2 regions of the Butyrivibrio sp. WCD2001 genome follow, and region 1 is predicted to be linked to the other one. Evidence: riboswitches for the same ligand, from Rfam matches in the RefSeq annotation. Region 1 holds a riboswitch; the other holds the start of a gene.
What was found. A riboswitch is a leader RNA that binds a small molecule or an ion and turns the genes downstream of it on or off. The one in region 1 is predicted to bind thiamine pyrophosphate.

Region 1 (4,258 bases):
GTTCTTACCAAGTTTAATAGAAACATTTATATCTTTTTTAATTGAAATAAAGCTCACAACTGCATATAAAGCCACTGCAAAAACGCCGATAATCCATACCATCCGAAGCCATGCAAGAATTTCACTTCTTACAGACAAAACCTCCAGCGCTCCACTATTTGCGCTGGTGGCTATGATCTGTTCATTTGGCAGATAGTCATACTCTGCATCAGAAGGCACTATCATATTATCGCCACCTATAGACGCAGCTCCCACTTCAGAAGCCGGAGTGTAGTCATGATAAGTAGCCTCAGGCACTTCTTCATCTTTGTTATCTCCAAGCAAAAGAGATTCTACTGCCCCATTCACATCCGGGAAAATCCCAAACTGTGATTCAACCTGAAAAGGCATGATGAGCTTTAATGCTACAATAGCCCAAAGCACACCCATAAACCACTTAGGTGCCTTCTTTAAAGGAAACCTCAAAAGAATAACTGCTATCATGAGAAATGAGGCTGTTATGCTCATCTCAAGAATTTTAATAAAAACTGTCCCCATACATTTCCCTCCAATTTTCAAGTAATCCAGGTACTGTGAAAGCACCTATTTCTGTAATTCATTTATTTTCCTGCACCATATCCGAACAAAAGCAAGCATTTAATCCTTCGCCTTATCAATGATTTCCCTAATCTCATCAAGCTCCTTTTTTGAGAGCTTCTGACGAGAAGTGAAAGCTGCAAGAAAAGCAGGTAAGGATCCCCCAAATGTTTCCTCTACAAACTCCCTGGTCTATTCTGTGTAGACTTCATATTCTGAGTTTACTCTGAATAGACCAAGTTGTCAACCTTTATTCTCTATTACCTTGAAATCTAGAGAAAGTCAGGAATCAAGGTAATCACACGCTAAAATTGCTTTATTTTATCGGGGGATAATACAGAACTGATTTTGTCGGGCTAACACCCAACCTCAAATTATGCTAATATATATGAGTAGAGGCAAAGACGCTTTTCAAAAGATTGGCGGTCTTTGTCTTTTCTTTTTGCCTTAAGAGAAAGGGGGATGAAGGATGGTCACATTAAATGATTATCTGTATTCGGGGGATACGGTTTTAAAGATTTTGCAGAGATATCACAATGATATTATTGATTAAAAACTATTGCGCGTAATTGAATTTTGTTGTATAAAAAATAGGAAAAATTAAACAGACGGGAGCCTGTAGTACAGGCTGAGAGGAAGGTGTGACCTTCGACCGAGAACCTGATTTGGATAATGCCAACGTAGGGATGCCTGATATTATGGGAAGAACGTATGCGGAAGCAATCTGAACGGTTGCTTCCTTTTTTGTTGGAAAAATGGGCATCGTTTTCCGGTTTGTGGTTGAATGCCGTGGGGAGTCTCTTTGCAAGCCGTCTGGGATAGGAGATGAGGTATGAAAAAAAGTAACTATTTGTTGAGGCTGGTTATGCTGGCCATGTTTGTGGCGCTCGGAGTTGTGATATCACCGATTCTGAGAGTTGAGGGAATGTGCCCGATGGCGCATCTTATCAACATAACCTGTGCGGTCTTCATGGGACCGGCTTACGCGCTTCTCTGTGCACTTCTAATCGGCATCATCAGGATGGCGATTATGGGAATTCCGCCCCTTGCTCTGACCGGAGCTGTTTTCGGGGCAACACTCTCAGGAGTTTTTTACAAATTATCAAAAGGGAAAATCTTCGCAGCGGTCCTTGGGGAGATCATCGGAACGGGCCTTATCGGCTCTGTCGTATCCTACCCTGTTATGACTTATCTCTGGGGGAAAGAGGGCCTGACCTGGTTTTTCTACGTTCCGAGCTTTATCTGCGGAACCCTTATCGGGGGAAGCATCGCATTTTTGCTGCTTCTAAGACTTAAGGCTACGGGTATGCTTTCAAGGATTCAGAACAGTCTTAGGGATGTTGAGGCAACTGAAGAAAACAGCGAAAGTAATACAAAAAGAAAGGCGTCATAAATGTCTGAGCTAATTCACTGTATAACAAATCCAATATCTATGATGCAATGCGCAAATGCAATTTTAGCACTTGGCGCGAAGCCGATAATGGCTGAGCATCCGTTGGAAGTCAGGGAAATCACTGAGAGCGCTTCTGCTCTTGTAATTAATCTGGGTAATATATCGGACACCAGAATGGAGTCGATGGAGATATCTTTTGAGACTGCTCTGGAGAAAAATATACCGGTTGTGATAGATGCGGTGGGCGTAGCCTGCTCCAAGCTTCGCAGGGATTTTGTGATGAGGCTTCTAAAGATGAGGTCGCAGAAACCGGAATTGTCTTTGAGGGAAAAGGGGATCCTTTTAATAAAGGGGAACTATTCTGAAATCAAGGCGATTTTTGATGAGACCTATAGAGGAGTTGGCGTTGATGCAGACGAAAGTCTGGGAACTTCAGAGATAGCTGATATTGTAAGAATGCTGGCTTTGAATCTGGGAGTGATCGGACTCGCCAGCGGAGAGAAGGACATCGTATCAGATGGAAGTCGTACATTTTTTATAAGTAATGGGAATCCAATGATGGGGGTGATTACGGGAACCGGGTGCATGCTAGGGGCTATATGCGGCGTGTTTCTGGCAAGGAATGCGAGCATAGAAGCTGTCACCCGCGCTGTCGGATTTTTCGGGATTGCCGGAGAAATTGCATATGAGAGAGAGGAAGCAGTTACGGAGAGGCTTACAAATGGCGAAGCATCTGAAAGCATGGTTGGAAGCGGAAGTTTTCTTGTTGAACTTTTAAATGCAATTTCAATGATCGATGAAGAAACTGTAAAAAGTTTGCTTAGATGCGCTGAAGAAAAACAATCATCTAACTGAATTCATTTTTCATAAAACATAGAAAGGATTAGTCCGGTCATAGGATTGGATAGTACAAGACAGATGGGAAGAATATACAGAGAACAGCTAAAGCTCTACCTGGTGACAGACAGCACCGGAATGGATGAGGAGACGTTTCTTCGAAAGACGGAGGCAGCCATACGGGGCGGCGCCACGATTGTCCAGATCAGGGAAAAGGAAAAGAGCACCCGTGAATACATGGAGCTTGCGGGTAAGGTTCATGAGATTACGGCAAGGTACAAGGTGCCGCTGATTGTGGACGACAGGATAGATGTGGCGATGGCGATAGGAGCAGAGGGTGTACACCTTGGGCAGAGCGACATGCCGGTCAGCGTCGCAAGAAGAATTGTGGGAGGCAAGATGATAATCGGTGCCACGACAAAGACAGTGCCGCAGGCGAAGGAAGCTTATGAAAGCGGTGCCGATTACCTTGGAGTAGGAGCAATTTATCCCACCACCACCAAAGTGAAGACGGTTTTGACTTCTGTGGATATGCTTCGAAGTATCTGCGAAGCTGTCCCAATACCCGCAAATGCCATAGGCGGGCTCAATAAGGATAATATTCAGATTCTAAAAGGTGTCCCGATAGCAGGAATATGTGTTGTGTCTGCAATCATGAAGGCAGAAGATCCGGAAAAGGCAGCGGCAGAATTGGTCGCAGCTTTTGAGGAACTGGGGGACTTATGAAAATGAAGACGGTTTTAACAATTGCCGGAAGTGACTCGTCCGGGGGAGCCGGAATCCAGGCGGACATCAAGACTATTGAATCGCACGGCGTTTTCGCAATGAGTGTGATAACCGCACTCACAGCGCAAAACACTATGGGCATCACCGGAGTTCTGCCGGTTCCGAAGGATTTCATCTATAAGCAACTGGAGGCGGTCCTTGAGGATATCAGGCCTGACGCGGTGAAGATAGGCATGCTTCCGAATAAAGAAGCAATGGAGGCGGTGGTGCTCGCTATTGATAAATACGACCTTAAAAATGTGGTTATTGATCCGGTGCTTAGCTCAACCTCCGGAACTGAGCTTTCAAGAAAAGATGCTACCGAATACATGATGAAAGAACTATTTTCACGAAGCATTCTGGTTACACCCAATATACCGGAGGCAGAGACACTGTGCGGGATAGAGATTTCTTCCGAGCAGGATATGGAAGTTGCCGCAAAGACGCTTGGAGATGCTTGCGGGTGTAACGTGTTATTAAAAGGCGGACACAGTACTTTTGAAGAGCACGGAGTGACAGCAGATCTGCTGTATATGGCAAATGTGGAAAATACTGATGCGGAAGCTTATAAAGTCAAGGATGAAGAAGATGGTAGAGCTACTGATGAAAATGCTTACATAGACGATGATGTCAGATGGATTTCCGGCACAAGAATAGACAACCCCAACACTCATGGAACAGGTTGCA
Region 2 (4,258 bases), on a different contig from region 1:
GATTGCAGCATAGCATCTGGCCTGAGCCAGATGAACGTAGTCAGGCTCCTTTATTTTCTTCAAATCCCTGTAGGTGCCTTTAATTTCATCGACGAGAAGAGGCTTATCCTTCCTCTCCATTACTCCGTCGGCTCTGCCATCTATGGTCAATATGTAGTTAGTATCCGTGTGCGTGTAACTAAGCGGGACTTCCGCCTGATAATCCGACCCCATGCGCTTTTGGATCATGCGGTGTATTCTTCCGCCCTCCTGCATCGCAGTGTCAGGTGCATGATGTATTCTGTTGTCCAGATTGCCTGATCGGAATAGAAACTCGACCAGGGCTCGAACTGAGATTTTAATTTCCTTCATAATATGAAAACTCCCCATGACAGTATATCATGGGGAGCCCATCGTTTCAGATAAAACTTTATGCGCAATGATATATAATTAGCAAGCTACAGCGTGCTCACTAAGATAGTTTTCGAATTCCTTGTTGAACCCACGATAGCGAACTGTAAGCGGGCAGTCAAAGTTAAGGCCAAAGACACCAAGTATAGACTTAGCATCTACTGTAAAATGGTTGTACGAAACGTCTACATCGAAATCGCACTTAGTTGCAGCGCTAACAAAATCCTTTACCTGATTCGGTGTTAATTTGATTATTTTCTTAATTTCCATAGTCTTTAATCTCCTTACAATGAGAAATTATAAATCAAAAAAACGAAAAAATATTGTAGATTTTCTTAGGAATTTCTTAAGACTTTCTTAAAACGATTAAGTTGCTGATATTATGCTTCTTTTTGAGGTTGTTAATTCAAAATTTACTACCATTTCATGGCTCTTTTGGTGTGAATTATTAAAAAACCGCATAAAATGCAAATATTTTGCTTGCATGAAGCGAAAAAAAGCGCTTTAATTTTAAATATATTTTATCGAGAGGAGCATTGTTATGGAAAATCTTATTATTCCCCAGGATTACAAGTCTGCATTAAACCTCCACGACACGCAGGTCGGTATCAAAACAGTTAAGGACTTTTTTCAGAATACTCTTTCTGAGAATTTGAATCTTCTCCGTGTTACCGCGCCCCTGTTTGTTGCGCCCGAGTCAGGACTTAATGATAATTTGAACGGCGTTGAGCGTCCCGTAGCCTTTGATATCCGCGAGGAGAATGAGCGTGAAGCTGAGATAGTTCACTCACTTGCTAAGTGGAAGCGCTACGCACTTAAAAAATACGGCTTCAAAGTCGGCGAAGGTCTCTATACCGACATGAACGCAATCAGAAGAGATGAGATTCCCGACAATATCCATTCGGTATTCGTAGATCAGTGGGACTGGGAGAAAATCATCAGCAAGGCAGACCGCAATTTTGACTTCCTTAAGGACACTGTTCGTACAATATATAAGGTTCTTCGCAAGACTGAGAAGTATATGTCAATTCAGTATGACTATATAGAAGAGATCCTTCCTCATGATATTTTCTTCATCACCTCACAGGAGCTTGAAGATATGTATCCGGGAAAAGATGCCAAGGAGCGTGAATATCTCATCACAAAGGAAAAGGGTGCTGTTTTCATCATGCAGATCGGTGATCTTCTTGCATCCGGCGAGAAGCATGACGGAAGAGCTCCGGACTACGATGACTGGGCATTGAACGGCGATATTCTTGTTTACTATCCCGTGCTTGATATTGCACTTGAGCTCTCATCAATGGGTATCCGTGTAGATGAGGATTCTCTTAAGGAGCAGCTCGAGAAGGCCGGCTGCACAGAGCGTGCAGAGCTTCCTTTCCAGAAGGCTATTTTGGAGAAAAAGCTTCCCTATACCATCGGTGGTGGTATCGGTCAGTCAAGACTTTGCCTCTTCTTCTTAAGAAAGGCACACATCGGTGAAGTACAGTGCTCACTTTGGGCTGAGGATTACACCGACTATGCAAGAGAAAACGGTATACCGCTGTTATAATATCGCTATTTGATTTTCATTGAAAACACCCAATAATTCTGTTGACAAAGATTATGAAATAGCATTAAATTAAATCGAAAACTACATATAAATTATAAATATTTTGCTAGGGGAGCTTTGCTGAGATGGTGTTGAGCCCAACATCGACCCTTATTACTTGAACCGGGTAATACCGGCGTAAGGAAGCATATATATCGCGATGCGGTAAATATGATGAAAATGAAGCCTCCCCCGTGCAGAATAATAAACGGAGGAGGTTTTTATATGTCCCTATTTTTTAAGCTTGTAGACGATACTTACCAGCCCACCTCAGCAGGCTACGGCCTTCTGGTTATGTTATTTATTTTTGCGCTTATAGCTACATGCTTTTTCACAGGAAAAGATCATAAAAATCATTTTTCTGTAAAGCAGCTGGTATTTGCGGCTATGTGCGTTACCCTGGCAATGATCACATCAATGATCAAGATATGGGAGATGCCCATGGGTGGAGCCGTTACACTGTTCTCGATGTTCTTCATTACATTCGTAGGATATCTGTACGGTGTAAGAGCAGGTCTTACTTCTGCACTCGCATACGGACTACTTCAGCTCATCATCGGACCCTATATCATCAGTATTCCTCAGCTCATATGTGATTATATCCTTGCGTTTGGTGCGCTTGGAGTTTCCGGATTATTCTCACGTTTCAAGCATGGCATGAGCTTAGGTTATATCGCAGGTGTTTTAGGTCGTCTGTTCTTTGCAGTACTCTCAGGAGTGATCTTCTTTGGCCAGTATGCACCTGAGGGTATGAGCGCTTTCAGATACTCACTAGTATATAACGGTTCCTACCTCGGAGCTGAAGCAGTGCTCACATTTGCTATTCTCTGTGTTCCTGCAGTCAGAAATGCATTCACAAGAATCAAGTATCTTGCAAATGAAGAAGACGTAAGAGAACAGCTTCATCTTGCATCATGATGAGAACTACATAATTACAAATTTATAGTTTCGCCCAGGGTGAAGGAGTAGATTATTCTCTCCTTCACCTTTTTATGTGTGATCCTCTCAAGCGCATCCTCATAGTATTCCAACTGAATTTTGTATCTCTCTGAGAGTTCGCTTCCGTCCTTTACTCTATCAGTCTTATAATCCAGGAGAACGAGTCCATCGTCCTCTTCAAACCAGACGTCAATAATCCCCTGAATAAGAACCTGCTCGGAGTCGGGGAATTTGGAATTAACCTTATTCGCACTTATTCCCATCATAAAGGGTGACTCTCTGTGAAGCCTTCCCAAATCGTGAGCCTTCTTCATACGCTCTCCGATGTCGCTCTTATAAAAGGCAAGTATATCCTTCTCATCCACGCTGTCAGAAGCTCCTTCGGGCATTCTGCCGAGAGCTTCCATCTTCTTCATCCAGTTTACAAGGTCACCTGCTCTATCATCAGGAGTCATATCTCCCTCATCATACAAAAGCTCCATAACTCTGTGGTAGATTGTACCCCTTGCAGCACCTTTAGCCTGTTTCTCCTTTTCGGCGATGAAGGAAGGAACTATCTCTTCTTCGTCAAATATAAAGTGAGTAGGCTCATCCTTTTGCTCCAGCATAGCTTTTTTAAGCTCTGTAACCGTAGTCTTTACATAAAGGCCTTCGAAAGAGTCAAATGCGTAGCTGTCGCCAAATCTCTCACCGAAAAGATCTGCATAGCGCAGTTTCTCCGGACCGGCAGGCATAAGAAGATTATCCAGGCGCACCTTGGCTGTAACATCTCTGTTTATCTCTTCTGCTGTCAGTTCATCCTTAGTCATAACCCTGAAACCAAAGGGGACCTCATCGCTTCTGTTTAACGGATCACAGGACACTCCAACACTCTCGCAAAGCTTCGCATAGTCAGGATGACGGGCAAGTGCCATCAAAACCAGATCAAGATAGCTTCCGGCAGAACTCCTTAGATAATACGGAAGAATGTAGGGCATCTCTCCGGAAAGTGCCTCTCTGTTTCTCAGAAGCATATTCCTTCCTAGCCTTCCTCTAAGGCTTCCTTCAGATGCCTTTTCTTCATCGCCTATCTCTATCTGACCGGTCATAATAAGCTTATCCTTGGCTCTTGTCATGGCAACATAAAGAATACGCATCTCCTCACCGAGAATATCCATCTTCATATTCTCGCCCATGATATTCTTTCTCAGCGTCTTATATTGAATACGCCTCTCGAGATCAATGGCAGGTGCTCCAATTCCATAGTCCATGTCAAGCACAACGGAGTCTTTAGTATCCATGAAGTTAAAGGATTTTGCCATTCCCGAGAGGAAAACAACGGGGAACTCAAGTCCCTTA

Region 2: it holds a riboswitch for thiamine pyrophosphate, as region 1 does, so the genes downstream of both, thiT (energy-coupled thiamine transporter ThiT) here and thiW (energy coupling factor transporter S component ThiW) in region 1, are expected to answer to the same signal.

Annotation. Positions count from the first base shown of each region.
Region 1 covers NZ_AUJZ01000005.1:35,022-39,279, forward strand. Annotated here, with positions in the region: gene G630_RS23380 (M56 family metallopeptidase) at 1-537, opposite strand, end outside; partial or broken gene G630_RS25800 (BlaI/MecI/CopY family transcriptional regulator) at 637-753, opposite strand; TPP riboswitch at 1,177-1,281, shown strand; gene thiW (energy coupling factor transporter S component ThiW) at 1,409-1,969, shown strand; gene thiM (hydroxyethylthiazole kinase) at 1,970-2,824, shown strand; gene thiE (thiamine phosphate synthase) at 2,888-3,532, shown strand; gene thiD (bifunctional hydroxymethylpyrimidine kinase/phosphomethylpyrimidine kinase) at 3,535-4,258, shown strand, end outside.
Region 2 covers NZ_KE384200.1:360,850-365,107, reverse strand. Annotated here, with positions in the region: gene G630_RS23045 (ATP-dependent DNA helicase) at 1-351, opposite strand, end outside; gene G630_RS0119520 (HPr family phosphocarrier protein) at 430-660, opposite strand; gene asnA (aspartate--ammonia ligase) at 932-1,942, shown strand; TPP riboswitch at 2,041-2,143, shown strand; gene thiT (energy-coupled thiamine transporter ThiT) at 2,207-2,899, shown strand; gene addA (helicase-exonuclease AddAB subunit AddA) at 2,914-4,258, opposite strand, start outside.